Regions from separate parts of the Allocatenococcus thiocycli genome, predicted to be linked through region 4. Evidence: predicted binding sites of a transcription regulator. Region 4 holds the regulator's gene; each other region holds the start of a gene.
What was found. The regulator PurR, encoded in region 4, represses purine synthesis genes. The targets are predictions, from matches to a motif close to TNANGNAAACGTTTNCNTNA.
Positions count from the first base shown of each region.

Region 1: L9Q40_RS18600 (NupC/NupG family nucleoside CNT transporter) is a predicted target of PurR. The motif match lies at 3,380-3,399, and genes of this name have one in related genera.
Region 2: purT (formate-dependent phosphoribosylglycinamide formyltransferase) is a predicted target of PurR. The motif match lies at 2,607-2,626, and genes of this name have one in related genera.
Region 3: L9Q40_RS18285 (uracil-xanthine permease family protein) is a predicted target of PurR. The motif match lies at 2,338-2,357, and genes of this name have one in related genera.

Region 1 covers NZ_CAKLCK010000045.1:31,055-35,601, reverse strand. Annotated here, with positions in the region: gene deoA (thymidine phosphorylase) at 1-352, opposite strand, end outside; gene deoC (deoxyribose-phosphate aldolase) at 605-1,381, opposite strand; gene L9Q40_RS18600 (NupC/NupG family nucleoside CNT transporter) at 1,932-3,215, opposite strand; gene L9Q40_RS18595 (TatD family hydrolase) at 3,420-4,193, opposite strand; gene L9Q40_RS18590 (DUF5363 family protein) at 4,180-4,362, opposite strand; gene prfC (peptide chain release factor 3) at 4,516-4,547, opposite strand, start outside.
Region 2 covers NZ_CAKLCK010000030.1:114,315-118,861, reverse strand. Annotated here, with positions in the region: gene L9Q40_RS12335 (nucleotidyltransferase family protein) at 1-307, opposite strand, end outside; gene L9Q40_RS12330 (thiopurine S-methyltransferase) at 623-1,273, shown strand; gene purT (formate-dependent phosphoribosylglycinamide formyltransferase) at 1,366-2,541, opposite strand; gene cdd (cytidine deaminase) at 2,689-3,576, opposite strand; gene L9Q40_RS12315 (LrgB family protein) at 3,906-4,547, opposite strand, start outside.
Region 3 covers NZ_CAKLCK010000043.1:187,127-191,673, reverse strand. Annotated here, with positions in the region: gene purM (phosphoribosylformylglycinamidine cyclo-ligase) at 1-132, opposite strand, end outside; gene upp (uracil phosphoribosyltransferase) at 313-939, shown strand; gene L9Q40_RS18285 (uracil-xanthine permease family protein) at 1,035-2,288, opposite strand; gene L9Q40_RS18280 (DUF2066 domain-containing protein) at 2,743-3,942, shown strand; gene L9Q40_RS18275 (DUF2069 domain-containing protein) at 4,012-4,452, opposite strand; gene wrbA (NAD(P)H:quinone oxidoreductase) at 4,475-4,547, opposite strand, start outside.
Region 4 covers NZ_CAKLCK010000001.1:323,798-328,344, reverse strand. Annotated here, with positions in the region: gene elyC (envelope biogenesis factor ElyC) at 1-255, shown strand, start outside; gene torR (two-component system response regulator TorR) at 341-1,051, opposite strand; gene torD (molecular chaperone TorD) at 1,317-1,964, shown strand; gene purR (HTH-type transcriptional repressor PurR) at 2,398-3,402, shown strand; cyclic di-GMP riboswitch class I at 3,670-3,758, shown strand; gene L9Q40_RS01470 (TfoX/Sxy family DNA transformation protein) at 3,875-4,465, shown strand.

The sequences.
Region 1 (4,547 bases), on a different contig from region 4:
CAAGGCCACGACCAGAGATCATTGGTACGAAACCACCACACGCCGCCACCATTGGGCCAAGCATGAGAGAGGTCACATCACCCACGCCACCTGTAGAGTGCTTATCGACAATAGGGCCGCCAAAGTTCATGTGGCTCCAGTCGATAACCATACCTGAATCGCGCATTGCACAAGTAAGGGCAATACGCTCATCCATGGTCATTTCATTGAAGAAAATAGTCATAGCAAATGCCGCGATCTGACCTTCAGATACTGTGTTATTTGCTACGCCTTGAATAAAGAAGTTGATTTCGTCAGCAGAAAGAACTTCGCCGTCACGTTTTTTACGAATGATTTCTTGCGGTAAATACATTAGTGCCTCCCAAGCTCGATGAAAGCTGTGGTTAAAGTAGGACAGAGGTAAAACAGAGGGCGATGTTCCACCACCCTAAATTTAAAACAGACGTTAAGTTTTTATTCGTCATCCCCTAAATAGTTGGCGTTGCAGCTAGGCGACAAGTAAGTTCAGCCCTATGAGCATAGGTTTTCTATGTGATTAGGGCGGCCGGCGCTCCGGTGAACTTACACAGTCAACAACGCTGCAGCGTCAAATATGACGGGTATGTTAGTACGCTGTTGGATCAGCCGTTTCGTCTGTTACTTCTAATGTATTTAACAGGTTAGTTAGCAGGCTTGACGCACCGAAACGGTAGTGACGAGCATCAACCCAGTTATCACCTAAAATTTCATCTGCCATTGCTAGGTAAGCCGCTGCATCTTCTGCAGTACGCACACCACCAGCAGGTTTGAAACCAACTGTTTCTGCTACACCCATATCACGAATTACTTCTAGCATCATTCGAGCGTATTCTGGTGTTGCGTTCACAGGCACTTTACCTGTTGAAGTTTTAATAAAGTCTGCACCCGCTTCGATACAGATTTGTGAAGCTTTTTTGATTAGCGCTTCTTCCTTTAGTTCACCCGTTTCGATGATTACTTTAAGAAGAATGTCACCACAAGCTTCTTTACATTGCTTAACCAGTTCAAAGCCCACTTTCTCATCGCCCGCCATTAGTGCACGGTATGGGAACACTACGTCAACTTCGTCTGCACCGTAAGCTACCGCTGCTTTAGTTTCAGCAACTGCGATCTCGATGTCGTCGTTTCCGTGTGGGAAGTTAGTCACAGTCGCAATGCGAACCTCTGGTGTGCCTTGCTCACGAAGTGTCTTCTTAGCAATAGGAATAAAGCGAGGGTAAATACAGATTGCAGCCGTGTTGCCTACTGCTGTTTTCGCGTCATGACATAGTGAGATCACTTTTGCATCAGTGTCGTCATCATTCAGCGTAGTTAGATCCATAAGTTTTAGTGCACGTAGTGCTGCTGCTTTTAAATCGCTCATTTCTATCTCCGATCAATATTCAAAAAATTCACTACTCAGCCTTACATCGCAACTCTAACTATAATCAACGAGTTGAGATTGTGTAAAAAATGACTCAGCAGTCTATTTATGAACGGACTTGGTTCCATGAAGACTCGGCATATACAGCGAAAATTTCTTATGCCAATTGCTATCCTTGTCACCGCACAGTACCAATTTGGCCTATGGCACAACAATCTATGATTGCGGTGTCTTTACTATCATATCTCTCCAACAAAATGCCGTTGAGATCTAATATTTCAGGGTAATTCATTTACCCATCGATTAGGTTGTATCCACCTTGTGATGTCTACATTATAGATATTCATCGCAAAACTGTAGCACCAAATAGAGCGCAAACGGTTTGTATCTCAAAATTTCCAGGTTTCTATTCTCTAGTCCGTCAGTTAAGACCCCTTACATTTGACGCACTAAAAGTTTTCAGCCCTGAAAACGAAAAAAGCCCCGCAGCAATTTCTTGCTACAGGGCATGATTTAATATGGCGTCTATATATTAAAAACCAGTTCTAAATTACAGAGCTGCTAGGCTTAAGCAGAAGCCTGCTATTGTCGCTGCCATTAGGTTAGACAACGTACCAGCTAGTACTGCTTTAACACCCATGCGAGCGATATCTGGACGACGGCTTGGCGCTAGACCACCCAGACCACCTAGTAGGATCGCGATAGAAGAAAGGTTCGCGAAGCCACACAGTGCAAATGAGATGATAGCCGTAGTCTTCTCAGACATTACTTCACCAGTTGCTGCGATTACTTGAGCGTTTTCACCGATGTAAGGCGTGAAGTTCAAGTATGCAACGAATTCGTTCACTACAATTTTCTGACCGATGAAAGAACCAGCAGTTACTGCTTCAGCCCATGGAACACCGATTAGGAATGCTAGTGGAGAGAACGCGTAACCCAGGATTAGCTCAAGAGTCAGCTCAGGCATACCGAACCAACCACCGATGCCGCCTAGCATACCGTTAACAAGAGCAATCAGACCTACGAATGCGATTAGCATTGCACCTACGTTTAGTGCTAGTTGTAGACCAGAAGCTGCACCGCCCGCTGCCGCGTCGATTACGTTAACAGGTTTGTCGTCACCGCCGTCCATTGCCTCTTCGATACTTTCATGAGGCTGATCAGTTTCAGGGTGAAGAATTTTAGCGAATAGTAGACCACCAGGTGCTGCCATGAATGATGCTGCAACTAGGTATTCTAGAGGTACACCCATTGATGCGTAGCCCGCTAGTACACCACCAGCAACAGAAGCTAGACCACCACACATTACCGCGAATAGCTCTGATTGAGTCATTTTTGGAACAAATGGGCGAACAACTAGCGGTGCTTCAGTCTGACCTACGAAAATGTTAGCTGCTGCTGACATTGATTCTGCACGAGAAGTACCAAGCGCTTTCTGTAGTGCACCACCAAGAATCTTGATAACCCATTGCATAACGCCAATGTAGTACAGAACTGAGATCAGAGCAGAGAAGAAGATCAGTGTAGGAAGAACACGGAATGCGAAGATGAAACCACCGCCACCGAATACTTCGAACATCTTGTTAGAAACAAGACCACCGAACAGGAATGATGAACCATCGTTACCGTAGTTGATAACGTTAGATACACCACTAGAGAAACCGTTTAGTAGATCACGGCCCCAAGGTACATAAAGAACAAATGCACCTAATGCGAATTGGATAGCGAATGCACCACCCACAGTTCTAAAGTTGATAGCTTTGCGGTTAGATGAGAATGCTAGTGCGATAGCAAGTAGCACAACCATACCAACCAGGCTCATAAACAGGCTCATAGTTTATGACTTCCTTATAAGTTATTTATTGGCGTGTAACAAAATGGAGCTATAAAAGCGGGGCAATTATACTCATGCATCATCAATTAAAGTAATGCCGCCCTCACACTTTCCCATAAGATTCATTATTGATTCACCAATCTTTGTGATAGAACTCACAATAAAAAGGAAAACGTTTTCGAATCTAAACAGTTTCTTTGAATTCTATTCACATATTGAGAAGGCAAAATTGCTATTTTTCCACAGTTGCGACGCAATCGATTGCTTTTCTCCTCTACGCAACTCTACGAGCACATTTAATACATGAATGAGTTTCGCCGGGTGGTTGGGCTGCCCCTGATATCCAAGTATAGGCATATCTGGAGCGTCTGTTTCGATAAGTAGGTTTTCTAGGGCTAATTTTTGAATTGCGTCGCGGGTTTTTTGGGCTCGTGGGTAGGTAATAGTACCCCCTACACCGATGAAAAAACCTAATCTGACCCACTCCATCGCTTGCTGATAGCTACCAGCAAAAGCATGTGCGACACCGCCTTTAGGTAGCTTCGCCGCTTTGACCATTTGAATAAGTCGATTGTGCGCTTTTCGGCTATGTAAAATGACCGGAAGGTCGAAACGTCTGGCGAGCTCAAATTGAGTTTCAAGCACCTTTTCTTGCAACTGAGGATCGACGTCAATAGCAAAATCTAATCCGCACTCGCCTATTGCAACACACTGTGGCGGCTTTTGTTTGAGATAATGCTCCAGCTTAGCAAGGTGCTGCTCAAAGTTCTCTTCAAGAAAATACGGATGGAACCCGAGCGCATAGTATAAGTGTGAGTATTTCTCGGCTAAGGTTTGAATGCGTGACCAGTTTGAAGGTCCGACTGAGGGTATCAGGATTCGTCTCACCCCTTGTTCTTGAGCAAGAGCTAGGTTGTGCTCAAAATCATCCTGAAACACGTCAAAATCAAAATGACAGTGCGTATCAAAGAGCTTCATCTTGTGACTTTCTATTGCTCTCGGCAGATTTCGGTGCTGCGTTTGGCTCCTCACTCTGATGAGCTGGATCTTTTCTATAAGGCACACAGCTGCGTTTTTGATCCGGCGTGAGCCCCATCTCTTTGCACCAATCGTCGTAGCGCTTAATGCCTCTTTTCAACCAATTCATTTTTACTCCGCTATCTCTAATCACTTATTTACTTTAATGGATATCGTCCAATCCACATCATTTCTGCTGATATAAAAACGCCCTTGACTAAGTCTATAGCCAAGGGCGTTTTAAAATCCAGTCGCGGTGTAAGCGAGCTTCAGTTAACGTCGATTAGTGCTCACGAGTCGCACGGAAGTCAACAT
Region 2 (4,547 bases), on a different contig from region 4:
CGAAGTAAGGTTGGGCGTCGTTGAGAAGGGCGGTACTTTTACAGATGGTTTCCAGTTCGAACTGAGCTTGGTGAGCTTTGGAGTAAAGAATATCAAAATCAGCGTATGGCTGGGTTGGATTTGAGTCGATAGTTTGAATGCCATATAAGCCACTTAGGCTATGTTTGAAGAGTTTTGAACAAACCTCGTTTTGACTTGCAGAACGATTCTGTTCACTCGTTGTTGGCGCAATAGGCATTGCGGCAATTGCAGGTGCACGGCTTAGTACCAAAAGCATCAATGCTGCTGTACGTAAAAATAAGCTCATTCACTCTCCTTAACTTGCTTGCACTTAGAAAATGGGGACAAAGAAGTCGCTAAGATTTGCAAATCAGGTTGTTATTAATAAATGGGGATCTTTTGAAACATTCCAAGGTTAACTCTCATGTTTACAGTGGAATTATGCGTTAGATCACTATTTATATTTTCATTATTCTGTTAATTAAACGTCAGTATCATTTCGTATATCGTGATTGCATCGTAGCATTTGAGGATTAACGAAAGATGAACGGCATAGACAAATTCGAAAAAATCATTAGTCTTACTCCACAAAACGTAATTCAGCCGATAAGTAGAAAGTAAAATGAGAGACCCAGAATTTTGGCACAATAAGTGGGCCAGCAATAAAATCGGATTCCATTTGGAAGATGTAAATCCATTACTGCCTCAGCATTGGCACCACACCAACCCTAAGCGCGAAGACACTGTGTTGGTTCCGCTTTGCGGTAAGTCTGAAGATCTTGTGTGGTTGGCGACCAAACATGATGAAGTGAATGGCGTTGAATTAAGCCAAATTGCAGTACGCGCTTTCTTTGCAGAGCACTTTTATACTCCAACTGTTACGCCATTAAGTGGTATGCATGAGTTGTATCAGTTTGATGAGCTTTCTATTTATACCGGAGATTTTTTCACGGCACCGGTTTCTCAAGTCGATATCATTTATGACCGAGCGGCTTTGGTTGCGCTGCCACAGGAGATGAGACAAGAGTACGCCGAGCGTTTGAAACAGCTACTTAAACCGGGTGGCCGTATTCTGCTTGTGACACTCAATTACCCTCAGCAAGAAATGGCGGGACCTCCATTTAGCGTACCAGTGAATGAAATCGAACAGTTATTCTCGGGTTACAACGTGACTTGTCTCAACGTGGACGAAGCAGATGAGAATCACCCGAAAATTGCTAAGCAAGGCTTAAGTCGTTTTTCTGAAGAAGTGTATTTGATTGAAGCTCAGTGATTTCGAACAGCGTAAGTGACTGACTACGTGTACGAAAAGACAAAAAAGCGCAGCTATTTAATAGCTGCGCTTTTTTGTTAATAAAAGATGGCTTAGTAAACGATGTTTACCTTCGATGCATTTGCTACCGCATCTTGAACGGACTCTTCTGTACTATTTCGACGAGTAAGAACAACACCTAAGCGGCGGCGACCGCCGATTTCTGGCTTACCAAATAGGCGAACTTGAGTCTGTGGTTGTGCCAGTGCTTCAGACACATTGTCAAAACGAATGTTTGTTGACGTACCTTGACCAAGAATCACCGCTGATGCAGAAGGACCATATTGAACGATCTGGTTGATCGGCATACCGGTAAATGCGCGCACGTGCAGTGCAAACTCAGACATTTCTTGAGAAATCAGCGTAACCATACCTGTGTCATGTGGACGAGGAGAAACTTCGTTGAAGATGACTTTATCGCCCTTCACAAACAACTCAACACCAAAAATTCCGTAGCCGCCAAGTGCATTCACTACTTTTTCCGCAGTGTATTCCGCTGCTTTGATGGCTTCTTCTGACATCGCTTGAGGCTGCCAAGATTCGCGGTAGTCACCATCTTCTTGACGGTGACCGATTGGTGCGCAGAAGTGTACGCCGTCAACCGCACGTACGGTTAGTAGGGTGATCTCGTAATCAAAGTCAATGAAGCCTTCAACAATGACACGACCAGCACCAGTGCGGCCACCTTCTTGAGCGTAGTTCCATGCTTTTTCAATATCAGCTTCTGATTTAATGACACTCTGGCCTTTACCAGATGAGCTCATCACTGGCTTAACTACACAAGGGATACCAACAAATTCAACAGCGGCTTTGAAATCGTTGAAGTTGTCTGCAAATCGGTAAGGGGAGGTAGTAAGCTCAAGCTCTTCAGCAGCTAAACGACGAATACCTTCACGATTCATTGTAAGCTTAGTCGCTTTTGCTGTTGGAACGACATTCAGACCTTTTTCTTCTAACTCAACCAGTTTATCGGTCGCGATAGCTTCAATTTCAGGAACAACATAAGCAGGTTGCTCTTTATTGATGATTTCTTGTAATGCTTGACCATCCAACATATCAAGCACGTAGCTGCGGTGAGCGACTTGCATCGCCGGTGCATCCGCATAACGGTCACACGCGATGACTTCCAGACCTAGTCGTTGGCATTCAATCGCGACTTCTTTACCAAGTTCGCCAGAGCCTAAAAGTAATACACGAGTAGCGTTTGCGCTGGTTGCAGTACCGAACATATCGTTCCCTTACAAAATAAAGTGATGAGACAGAATTTGCAGGGGATCATACTGAATTTTTATCGTAAAGCAAACGTTTGCGTATGGTTTTTTGCTAATAAAAAAGCTCTACATCATGTAGAGCTTTCATCGACATCATTATGTAAATTACACGTTAACGAAACTTAGTGGAATGTCGGGATTCAACGCTTCTAACGTTGATTGCGTATCAGCAAGATGACTGATCTTACCTTCTGAATTTTCCACTAAAGCGGCTGCTTTGATGTTATCAAAGGTTTCACCCGCCAGTAGTACCTGAATCAAAGCAACTTGAAGAGGAGGAAGGCTCGGGTTAAACGCCGCATTCTCTGCGTAAGCGCCTTGGAAAACGCGACCATCAGCAAGCTCTAACGCCAGTCCACTCAGGTTATTGGTGTAAGGAGCATGGCTCATGTTCATCGCATCGACGGCTTTTTGAATCAACGCATCGTTCTCATCACATTCGAACTGATGCTTAACTTCTGCCATTAAGCCAGATTTGATACCCAAATCGGCCGGGCCAAATGCTTCAGGCAGATATTCATGTAATGATTTTTCTTCACGCTCTGGCAATTGGACTTTTAAGTCTTTCGCTGTAGACAGCTCGTTCATGAACTGACGACAGTGGCCACAAGGGCTAAAGTTAATCGTGATGTCTTTAACACCGCGTTCACCCTTCATCCAGGCGTGGCTGATTGCAGATTGTTCTGCGTGAACTGTTTGGCCAAGTTGAACGCCAAGGAACTCCATGTTTGCGCCGAAGTAGAGACGGCCAGAAAGTCCGCGAACAATGGCACCAACATAAAACTCAGAAATAGGCGCGTAAGAATAAGCAGCGGCAAAAGGAAGCAGAGCAACACGCAGCTCTTTGTCAGATAGAGCGGTAGCAGACAGTAACTGCTCAAACTGCTGTGCTGAAAGAGTAGCATCAAAATCGTCGGCTAAAACGATAGGAGCAAGTTGGTTTGAAAGTGCTTCAGGTGCGCTTGCTAGCGCTTGTTCAATGCGACTTTTCATGTTGAATCCTTGTTATTGCATGGACAGTTATTCTATGCAAAGTGGGAAAATGTTCTGTGCTTTAGATCACGCAAAGTAATGCAATTAAAATTCACGTTACATAATTAGAGTGAAGTCACACATGTATTCGATTGCACAGGCGCTGAATGTTACGTCGATCTCTTAACTATATTAACTCATACACATATCGCCAAGTAATGAGGCTTTGATCGTCGCTCTATTACATGTCCAAGAGGTAAGGTTGCGAACGGATTTCAATCTATCGAGGGAGACTTGGAGAGAATAGGTGAAGACCTGCCCAGATGATAGGCAGGCCGAAAACTTGATTCTTATTGATATAACCAGACAGCCAGAGCAAAAAAGCTCGGAGCCAGAACCGACGTAATAATGCCGCAAAGCACTAACGCCAAAGACGAGAACGCCGCGTCTGCTGGTTGTTTCTCAACACACGTCGCGGTACCCAGTGCGTGGGACACCGTACCCATGGTTAAACCTCGGGCAATAGGATGCTTGATCCCAATCAGGTTGTAGATAGGGTAAGCCACAATCGCACCCAACAAGCCAACTAGAAGAACTAAAATCGCCGCAACTGCCGCTTCACCACCAAGGTGGCTGGAGATTTCCATCGCAATAGGGGTGGTCACTGATTTACCAACCAAGCTCGCGATCAAACTTAACTCGGTGTGAAACGCAACGGCGATGAGAGTTGCCGTCATCATCGACATCACACTACCCAAAACACAAGCGAAGGTAATGATGCGCCAGTTTGCTCTGATCTGAGGAAGCTGCTCATATAACGGGTAAGCTAGCGCCACAACGGCTGGTTGTAGCAGGAAACTAAACACTTCGTTGTCGGCGTAATAAGTGTCAAACGGCACGTTCAAGTAGGTCAACAACGGAATAATGACCGCAATACAAATAAGCAGTGGGTTAACAATTGGATGGTTCGCTTTAATCGCAATCTGACGTGC
Region 3 (4,547 bases), on a different contig from region 4:
ACCGATACCACCCATCACTTCAGGGCGACGAGTACGTTTTACCGCACCTTTAATACGATCTACAAGCGCGTTGCCTGCATCAATATCAACACCAGCGTCTTTATAGCTAAGAGAAGAGTTATTACCACTCACAGGGAAGTCCTCGGTATTTAAGTTGGATATGAAAACGGCGCTATTCTACCAGTGCTTAAATACAGATAGCAAACGTTTGCGCAGGTTTTTTTCTTCAGTGATATATCCTGATTTCCTAGCAGAAATCGTGTATAATCTGAAGGTTTGTTTAAATATTGCCTATTATAGCCGGAGATGGACATGAAAGTTGTTGAAGTAAAACACCCTCTAGTAAAACATAAAATTGGTCTAATGAGAGAAGGTGACATCAGCACAAAACGTTTTCGTGAGTTAGCGACCGAAGTCGGTAGCCTACTTACTTACGAAGCGACAGCAGACTTTGAGACAGAGAAAGTTACTATCGAAGGTTGGAACGGTCCGGTAGAAGTTGACCAGATTAAAGGTAAGAAAGTAACGGTTGTGCCAATCCTACGTGCTGGTCTAGGTATGATGGATGGTGTTCTTGAGCATATGCCAAGTGCACGTATCAGTGTGGTAGGTATCTACCGTGATGAAGAAACGCTTGAGCCAGTTCCATACTTTAACAAGCTTGCTTCTAACATTGATGAGCGTATCGCACTGGTTGTTGACCCAATGTTGGCAACTGGCGGTTCTATGATCGCGACGATCGATCTTCTGAAAGAGAAAGGTTGTAACCAAATTAAAGTTCTTGTTTTGGTAGCGGCACCGGAAGGTATCGAAGCGCTAGAAAAAGCACACCCAGATGTTGAGCTATACACAGCGGCAATCGACGAGAAACTAAACGACAAAGGTTACATCGTTCCTGGTCTAGGTGATGCGGGTGATAAGATTTTCGGTACTAAATAAGCGTCTAACATAACGCAGATTCAGTTCTGAACAAAAAAAACAAAGGCTTGGTTATTACCAAGCCTTTTTTGTACGTGTCGAATTGAACCTACGAATTAGTTCGCTTTGTCTTCTTCGATCTGAGCGTTATCTACAACGTGGTTTTCACCTAGGTCGTGTGGAAGAACCAGGTTCAGAATGATTGCCACGATACCGCACAAGCTAACGCCTTGTAGGCTGAATTCACCAATGCCGAAAGCCATGCCACCAATACCAAATACTAGCGTAACAGCAACGATAACCAGGTTGCGAGACTTGTGTAGATCAACGTGGTTTTTGATCAGCGTGTTCAGACCTACAGTAGCGATAGAACCAAACAGGAGGATCATGATGCCACCCATTACAGGAACAGGGATGGTCTGAAGGATAGCGCCTAGCTTGCCAACCAAAGCCAGAACAATAGCGGTCACTGCTGCCCATGTCATGATCTTCGGATTGAATGCTTTCGTCAGCATTACCGCGCCAGTTACTTCGCTGTAAGTCGTATTTGGTGGCGCGCCAACCATTGCCGCCGCCATTGTCGCTACCCCGTCACCTGCGATAGTGCGGTGTAGACCTGGCTTTTTAAGGTAATCTTTGCCTGTCACGTTAGAAATGGCCAGCATGTCACCTACGTGTTCTACAGCAGGAGCAATCGCAACCGGAATCATGAACAGAATCGCGTTGATATTGAATTCTGGTGTGGTGAAGTTTGGCAATGAAAGCCAAGCTGCTTGAGCGACAGGGGTAAAATCAACAACGCCATAGGCAAGAGACACGGAGTAGCCTGCCAATATACCACCAACAATTGGTACTAGCTTTAAGAAGCCTTTCGCAAATACGCTCAGTGCAATAGTTGTTAATAGTGAAACGGCAGAGATCATGATCGCTGCATCACCATTGACTAGTTGAGCTGCGCCGTCACCAGTTTTACCAATCGCCATATTCACTGCGGTTGGAGCCAAGCCCAGGCCGATTACCATAATCACTGGACCAACAACCACAGGTGGCAGAATCTTATGAATAAAGCCTACGCCACGAACTTTAATCGCTGCACCGAGGGCAATATAAACCATACCTGCTGCCATTAAGCCGCCCATAGTTGCACCGATACCCCATGTTTGGATACCGAACATAATAGGAGCAATAAACGCAAAAGAAGAAGCAAGGAAAATTGGGACAGAACGTTTAGTGATTAATTGGAAGAGTAGGGTACCAACACCAGCGCCGAAGAGTGCTACGTTTGGATCGAGGCCAGTTAGAAGTGGCACGAGTACCAAAGCACCAAAAGCGACAAAGAGCATCTGAGCGCCTTGTAACGCATTTTTCATAATCATTTCCTATTTAAAGATACGCAGACAAATCCGGCGAATAGTACCACTCGGCAAACGTTTGCGACAATGATCAGATCAAACTTTTCGATGATTTTAAGTGGTTAAAATATGCTTTTAGAGCGGTTTTCTTACAAAAGTGCCTGTTTTACGAGCTAAAGTTCATATTTTGTTAGATGAATTGCAAAGAAAAAGATGTAATCGCCTGCTACTCACAAGGTCAGGCTTAATGTTGGAGATGGGGTTTTCTTTTATCTAGTCCGCCCGGAGAACTCAGTTTTTGTATACGCATATAGATTGATAAGAGTAAGGATAACTCATTAATTGACACTGAATACTGCGCCGCAATTGACGTAAGTTGCTCAAATTTTAGGCTATTTTCTTGTGGCTCGCCTTGCTCAAGGTTTGATAGTTGCTTATTATGCTTTCTCTTATTTAGAGGAAAATGAAAACTATGCGCTATTTAGCTCTTTTACTGATCGGTTGGTTGTCTCTGCCCGTTTACGCATTAACACAGGTAGATATCTATCGTGCTGAAGTGGTTATCGACAGTGAGCAAGATAACGGTGAGTCTTTGGCTCGTGAACAAGGTATGAAAGAGGTGATTGTTCGAGCAACTGGTTCTCAATCTTCTTTAAGTAATACCGTTATTCAAAAAGCGCTGAGCTCAAGCTCACGTTACATTTCTCAACTTGGTTACGGTCAAGTGGACGGCAAACCAAGTCTGGATATGCGCTTTAACAGTGGTCAGATTCATTCTCTTTTGACTCAAGCACAGTTGCCATCGTGGTCGCCTCATCGCGCCAATATTCTTGTCTGGGCGATTGAAGAACAAGCTTATGAACGCACCATTGCTTGGGAGAATTCAGACTCAGCGCAGGTTTCTGCATTGCGCGTTGCAGCGGAAACACGAGGCCTGCCGATTACTGTCCCAGTGGGTGACTTTGATGATGTGACTGGCGTTGATGTCTCTGATCTATGGGGCGGATTTGTTGAACCCATCGCGAAGGCGAGTCAACGTTACCCCGTTGATGCGGTGATGGTACTTAAAGCTCAGGGCGATCAAATTCGCTGGACGTTATACGACCAATCACCATCGGCGATTCTTGTGTCGCAGCGTTCTCCTCGTAGTGGGGCGGCAACAGGGGTGAATGCGATGGCAGAAGTGGTCGATGCTATTTCCGACTATTACGCAGGCAAGAGTGCCGTGGTTGTGTCGGGCGAGTCTTCTGATGGGATCACGATGAAAGTGGTTAACATCCATTCAGCGAAAGATTTTTTCCACTTAGAAAGCGCGTTAAAGAAACTTAACTCTGTTGCTGGCACTGAGGTTAAGCGAGTTCAGGGGAATGAACTGACGCTTAAACTTCATCTATTGGCTTCTAAAGAGGCGTTTGAAAAGGAAGCGTCATCGATTTCGCAACTGGGTGACTACCAAGAGCCAGTAACGCCAGTGGAAGACGCCGCGCCTTTACAACCTGTTCAAGAGCCAATTCAATCTGAATTGGCAACGGAAGAGGCCCCATTGGCTTCAGATGTTGTGACCGCTGACGTCGCAGTTGAAGAAGTTAAAGAATCTGAGCCTGTTGTAATTCAACCGGTGCAAGAGCAGTACGACGTTATTTATGAATGGACTTCTAGTCAACGTTCATAGAATGCTAACGTTTTGAAAATAATAAAAAAGAGTCGCAAATCGCGACTCTTTTTTGTTTCATCGTTGGCCTTATTTGTTGAACTTCGCTTTTTCTTCTTTCTCTACTTGGGATAAGCGTTTGAGTTTGAGGCCCAACTCTTTGCCTCTTGCTCTCGCAAATAGAATGTTGCCAAAAAAGCCTAGCGTCGTTAGCAGAAGCTCGACTGCGGCAAGCCAACGTTCTCCGCCATCGACATATAAGATGGTTAATGCATGAAGGAAATACAGCATTAACACAAAGTTTGCCCAAGCGTGAGTATAGGGTTTGCCCGCCAATATGCCCGGCAACGGAAGCAATAATGGAATACACCATGCAATCGCTAGCGTTGTACTGCTCAAGTGAGGGTGAGGAGACAGCGCGAGTTGCCATATCGCTACCCAAGCCAGTAAAGCCAAGTTGCCAAACAAAGCCAAGTAACGATAGCTTTTCGTTTGTGCACTAAGTGCAGGTTGGTCAAAAGATTCAGACATCGATTTACTATCCTTGAATTTACTAGCTGCTCTTCAGCTTTAGTGCTGCTGTTGCTAGTCGTTTACCCAACTTCTGTGCCAGACGAGCCTCATCA
Region 4 (4,547 bases):
TTAGTTACCTCGGCGAGCCATATGAGCCGGGCGCTGTATGAATTTAATGCAGCAGGCATAAAACCAATCCCGGCGCCGACAAACTACTTGGCGATTGAAAATGTTAATCAAGCTTGGGATAAATACTCGCCAAAAGCACGTTACTTAGAGCAAACGGAGCTTTTCTGGCATGAGTACCTTGGCAGCATCTGGCAACGCTTACGTGATGTCGTCGGCGAAACACCTATGGTCGAGCCACAGAAGTCAATGAGTTAACGCCATTACTCAATGCAATTTGCACAGACAAAAAAGGAGAGCAAGCGCTCTCCTTTTTTGTTCTTATCTTGTCTCGTGGTGGTGATTAATCACCAGCAAACATGTAGCCCTCACCATGAACCGTAACAAAAATTTGCGGGTTTTTAGGGTCAAACTCCATCTTCGCACGCATACGACGAATCAAGACATCTATCGTACGGTCATTCGGTGCATCAACACGATGGCTGATCATATTCAAAATACGTTCGCGGCTTAGTACTTGATTCGGGTAAGACGATAACGCCACCAAAAGCTCGTATTCGGCTTTGGTTAGTTTTACTGGCTCACCATTACGACTCAGCGCTCGACGCTGGATATCAAACGTCCACTCGCCAAAACGAACTATATGTTGCTCGTTGGTTTCGTTTGCCTTACTTGATCCATCGCGAGCAATCGAAATACGCCACAGCAGATTTTTGACACGAACTAATAACTCGCGCAGTTCAAAAGGTTTGGTGACATAATCGTCTGCCCCCATTTCCAGGCCAACAATTTTGTCGATGCTATCCGTGCGTCCTGTAACTAATATGATACCAATATCCGATTGGCTGCGTAATTCACGCGTAAGCATCAGGCCGTCTTCACCCGGCAAGTTAATATCCAGCATGACAAGATCAACATCACCAGCTTGCAGCACTTCACGCATTTGCGTGCCGCTCTCTGCTTCACTAACTGTATAACCTTCATTTTGGAAATAACCCGCTAGCTTACTACGCGTTACAACATCATCTTCTACGACTAATACGTGATAGCTCATTTACACCACTTTCTGTCATTTTATTATTCGAGATGTATTCTATTCATAACTATTAACATTTCTAGTCATTGGCTGACTAAAAAGCAAGATTTAGTGATTTTGTTGATTCAAGACAAGCTTAGCGAACCCTGTTAATAAATGAACATATTTCGCCATAAAACATCATAGTTATAGTTACTGCTGTTCATTTTAATTGATTACACTTAAAGGACATCTGAATTTGATTTTGTGATGCCAGAAAGAAGGCATCATTCAGGAGCCTAAAATGCAAGAAGTGAAAGCTTTTAACGAAAAACGCGCCGAAATTTATTGGTGGTTTTCTAGCTTATTCGCCAAAGAACTGACAGACAAAGAGCTGGAGGCTTATCACAGTGTTGAAATTCGCAGCTTTTTGGCGGGCTTAGGTGAAAATGAATCTCTCAAACCTTCCATTGATAGCCTCGTTGACGCACTAAATCGCCTGCAAGACCGCGAAGATGCTCAGCTAGAGCTTGCTGCTGACTTTTGTGAATTATTCTTGAAGACAGAAAAGTACGGCGCGCTTCCCTACGCTTCCATGTACATTGGTGAATCTGGTTTACTCAACGACAAACCCGCCGAAGAGATGGAAAAGTTGATGGCTGAGTTTGGTGTCCAAGTGGACGACCGTCTAAAAGAACCAGCCGACCACTTAGCGGTAGAACTGGACTTCCTGGGTAACATGATCATTCGCTCTAATGAGTTTGAGCAAGAAAAACACATGGAAGAAGCCTTTGTTAAACAAAATGAATTCATCGAAAGCCAACTCATGTCTTGGTTACCGAAGTTCGCTCACAAGTGTCAGCAACTGGATGAATTTGGCTTCTACGCCAGCGTCGCGCAACTATTAATTGCATTTTGTAAACTGGACAGCGCTTACCTTCTTGGTGAATAATTGCCGCCTATTTTAGGGAGCCTGTCTTTTAGGTTCCCTATCTTTTATTCGTTAACTATATAAATCGTTCCAATCGCTCGCTTTTTAGCAATCAAAATGTGACTTATTAGGCACAAAACCATTGCTTAAATTATTGCCAGCTTGCCCGCATAGGGCTAAAATGTGAACGCAAACGATTAAATATGATTTTAATGTAAACCGCTGAAATAAAGCGGTTTTTGTGTTTTCTTAATAGGTTGATAACGATTCTTCATTCGATGGAAGAAATGAGCTTTATCAACCACTGTCGCTACATACCCTCTACCGACTTCGGAGTAACCACTGCTAAACATACTCAGCGCCATTGTTTTTGTTGCGCTAAGTTTACAAAAGACGAACAGCAAAAAGGTTTATCCTCCGCGGTATATTCGTAGCTCGAAACAGGACACCATGTATGGCCACTATAAAAGACGTTGCTAGATTAGCCGGCGTTTCTACAACTACAGTTTCGCACGTTATCAACAAGACGCGTTTTGTTGCAGAAGCAACACAAGAAAAAGTAATGAAAGCCGTTGATGAGCTTAACTATGCACCAAGTGCGGTTGCTCGTAGCTTGAAATGTAACTCAACTCGCACCATCGGCATGTTGGTGACACAATCTACCAACCTATTCTTCTCTGAAGTCATCGATGGTGTAGAGAGTTACTGCTACCGCCAAGGCTACACGCTTATCCTGTGTAACACTGGTGGTATCTATGAAAAGCAAAGAGATTACATCCGCATGCTCGCTGAAAAGCGTGTAGATGGCATACTAGTGATGTGTTCTGACCTGACAGAAGAGCTGAAGCAAATGCTTGACCGTCATGCAGATATTCCGAAAGTTGTCATGGACTGGGGCCCAGAAAGCTCGCAAGCAGACAAAATCATGGATAACTCAGAGGAAGGCGGTTATATCGCGACCAAGTACCTGATTGATAATGGTCATACTGATATTGCTTGCTTGAGTGGTCACTTTGAAAAACTCGCTTGCCAAGAGCGCATTGCGGGCTACCGTCGAGCGATGGCAGAAGCCAACATTCCTGTCAATGAAGACTGGATTCTTGAAGGTAACTTTGAATGTGATACCGCAGTTTTGGTCGCAGACAAAATTACCGCGATGGAGAAACGCCCTACTGCGGTATTCTGTTTCAATGACACGATGGCGTTGGGCTTGATGAGCCGTCTACAACAGAACGGTATTAAGATTCCTGACGACGTCTCTGTTATTGGTTACGACAATATCGAATTGGCAGAGTACTTCTCTCCGCCGCTAACAACGATACACCAGCCAAAACGTCGTGTTGGTAAAAATGCCTTCGAGATTCTGCTTGAGCGTATTAAAGACAAAGAACACGAAAAACGCATTTTTGAAATGCAGCCAGAGTTGGTCGTTCGAAATACTGTTAAAAAACTCAACTAGTTACTAACAAGCGCTCTTCGGAGCGCTTATTTTTTATCCGAAAATTAACTTTTATCGCACTCTTTGTTCACTACAGTCAGTAAACGTTTTATAAGTTACTGTTTTGTATAAACACAATCCATCTCACATAACCTAGCCACTCGCACTCAAACTTCAATCTTAAATATGAAACAAACACCATAAAAACACAGCGTTTTACTGAAGCAATATCACACTTTGATCTCTAGATTGTGATGTTAATTCAAGATAAAAAGTATTCTCAACATGTCACGCACAGGGCAAACCATCCGAAAGGGTGGGACGCAAAGCTTCCGGCCTTAACCATTTTATAAATGGAAGGTAGCGGGGTTACCGATGGCAAATATGCATATGATGAGTTTACCCTTTAATGACATTGGGCTTGCATGTATTTGCTAATCTCTCGGACCTGACTTTTGGTGGCGTAATAATAATTACACCGAGATAACACATCATGGATAAACCGATACTCAAAGATTCTATGAAGCTATTTGAGGCACTTGGTACGATCAAGTCGCGCTCAATGTTTGGTGGCTTCGGACTTTTCGCTGATGAAACGATGTTTGCACTGGTTGTGAATGATCAACTTCACATACGAGCAGACCAGCAAACTTCATCTAACTTCGAGAAGCAAGGGCTAAAACCGTACGTTTATAAAAAGCGTGGTTTTCCAGTCGTTACTAAGTACTACGCGATTTCCGACGACTTGTGGGAATCGAGTGAACGCTTGATAGAAGTAGCGAAAAAGTCGTTAGAACAAGCCAATTTGGAAAAAAAGCAACAGGCAAGTAGTAAGCCCGACAGGTTGAAAGACCTGCCTAACTTACGACTAGCGACTGAACGAATGCTTAAGAAAGCTGGTATAAAATCAGTTGAACAACTTGAAGAGAAAGGTGCATTGAATGCTTACAAAGCGATACGTGACTCTCACTCCGCAAAAGTAAGTATTGAGCTACTCTGGGCTTTAGAAGGAGCGATAAACGGCACGCACTGGAGCGTCGTTCCTCAATCTCGCAGAGAAGAGCTGGAAAATGCGCTTTCTTAATCTGTAGGTATAAACCTATCGTACGTATAAAAACCGCAGCTTTGACTGCGGTTTTTTTTTGAAATTTTTTCCAGGCTCAACC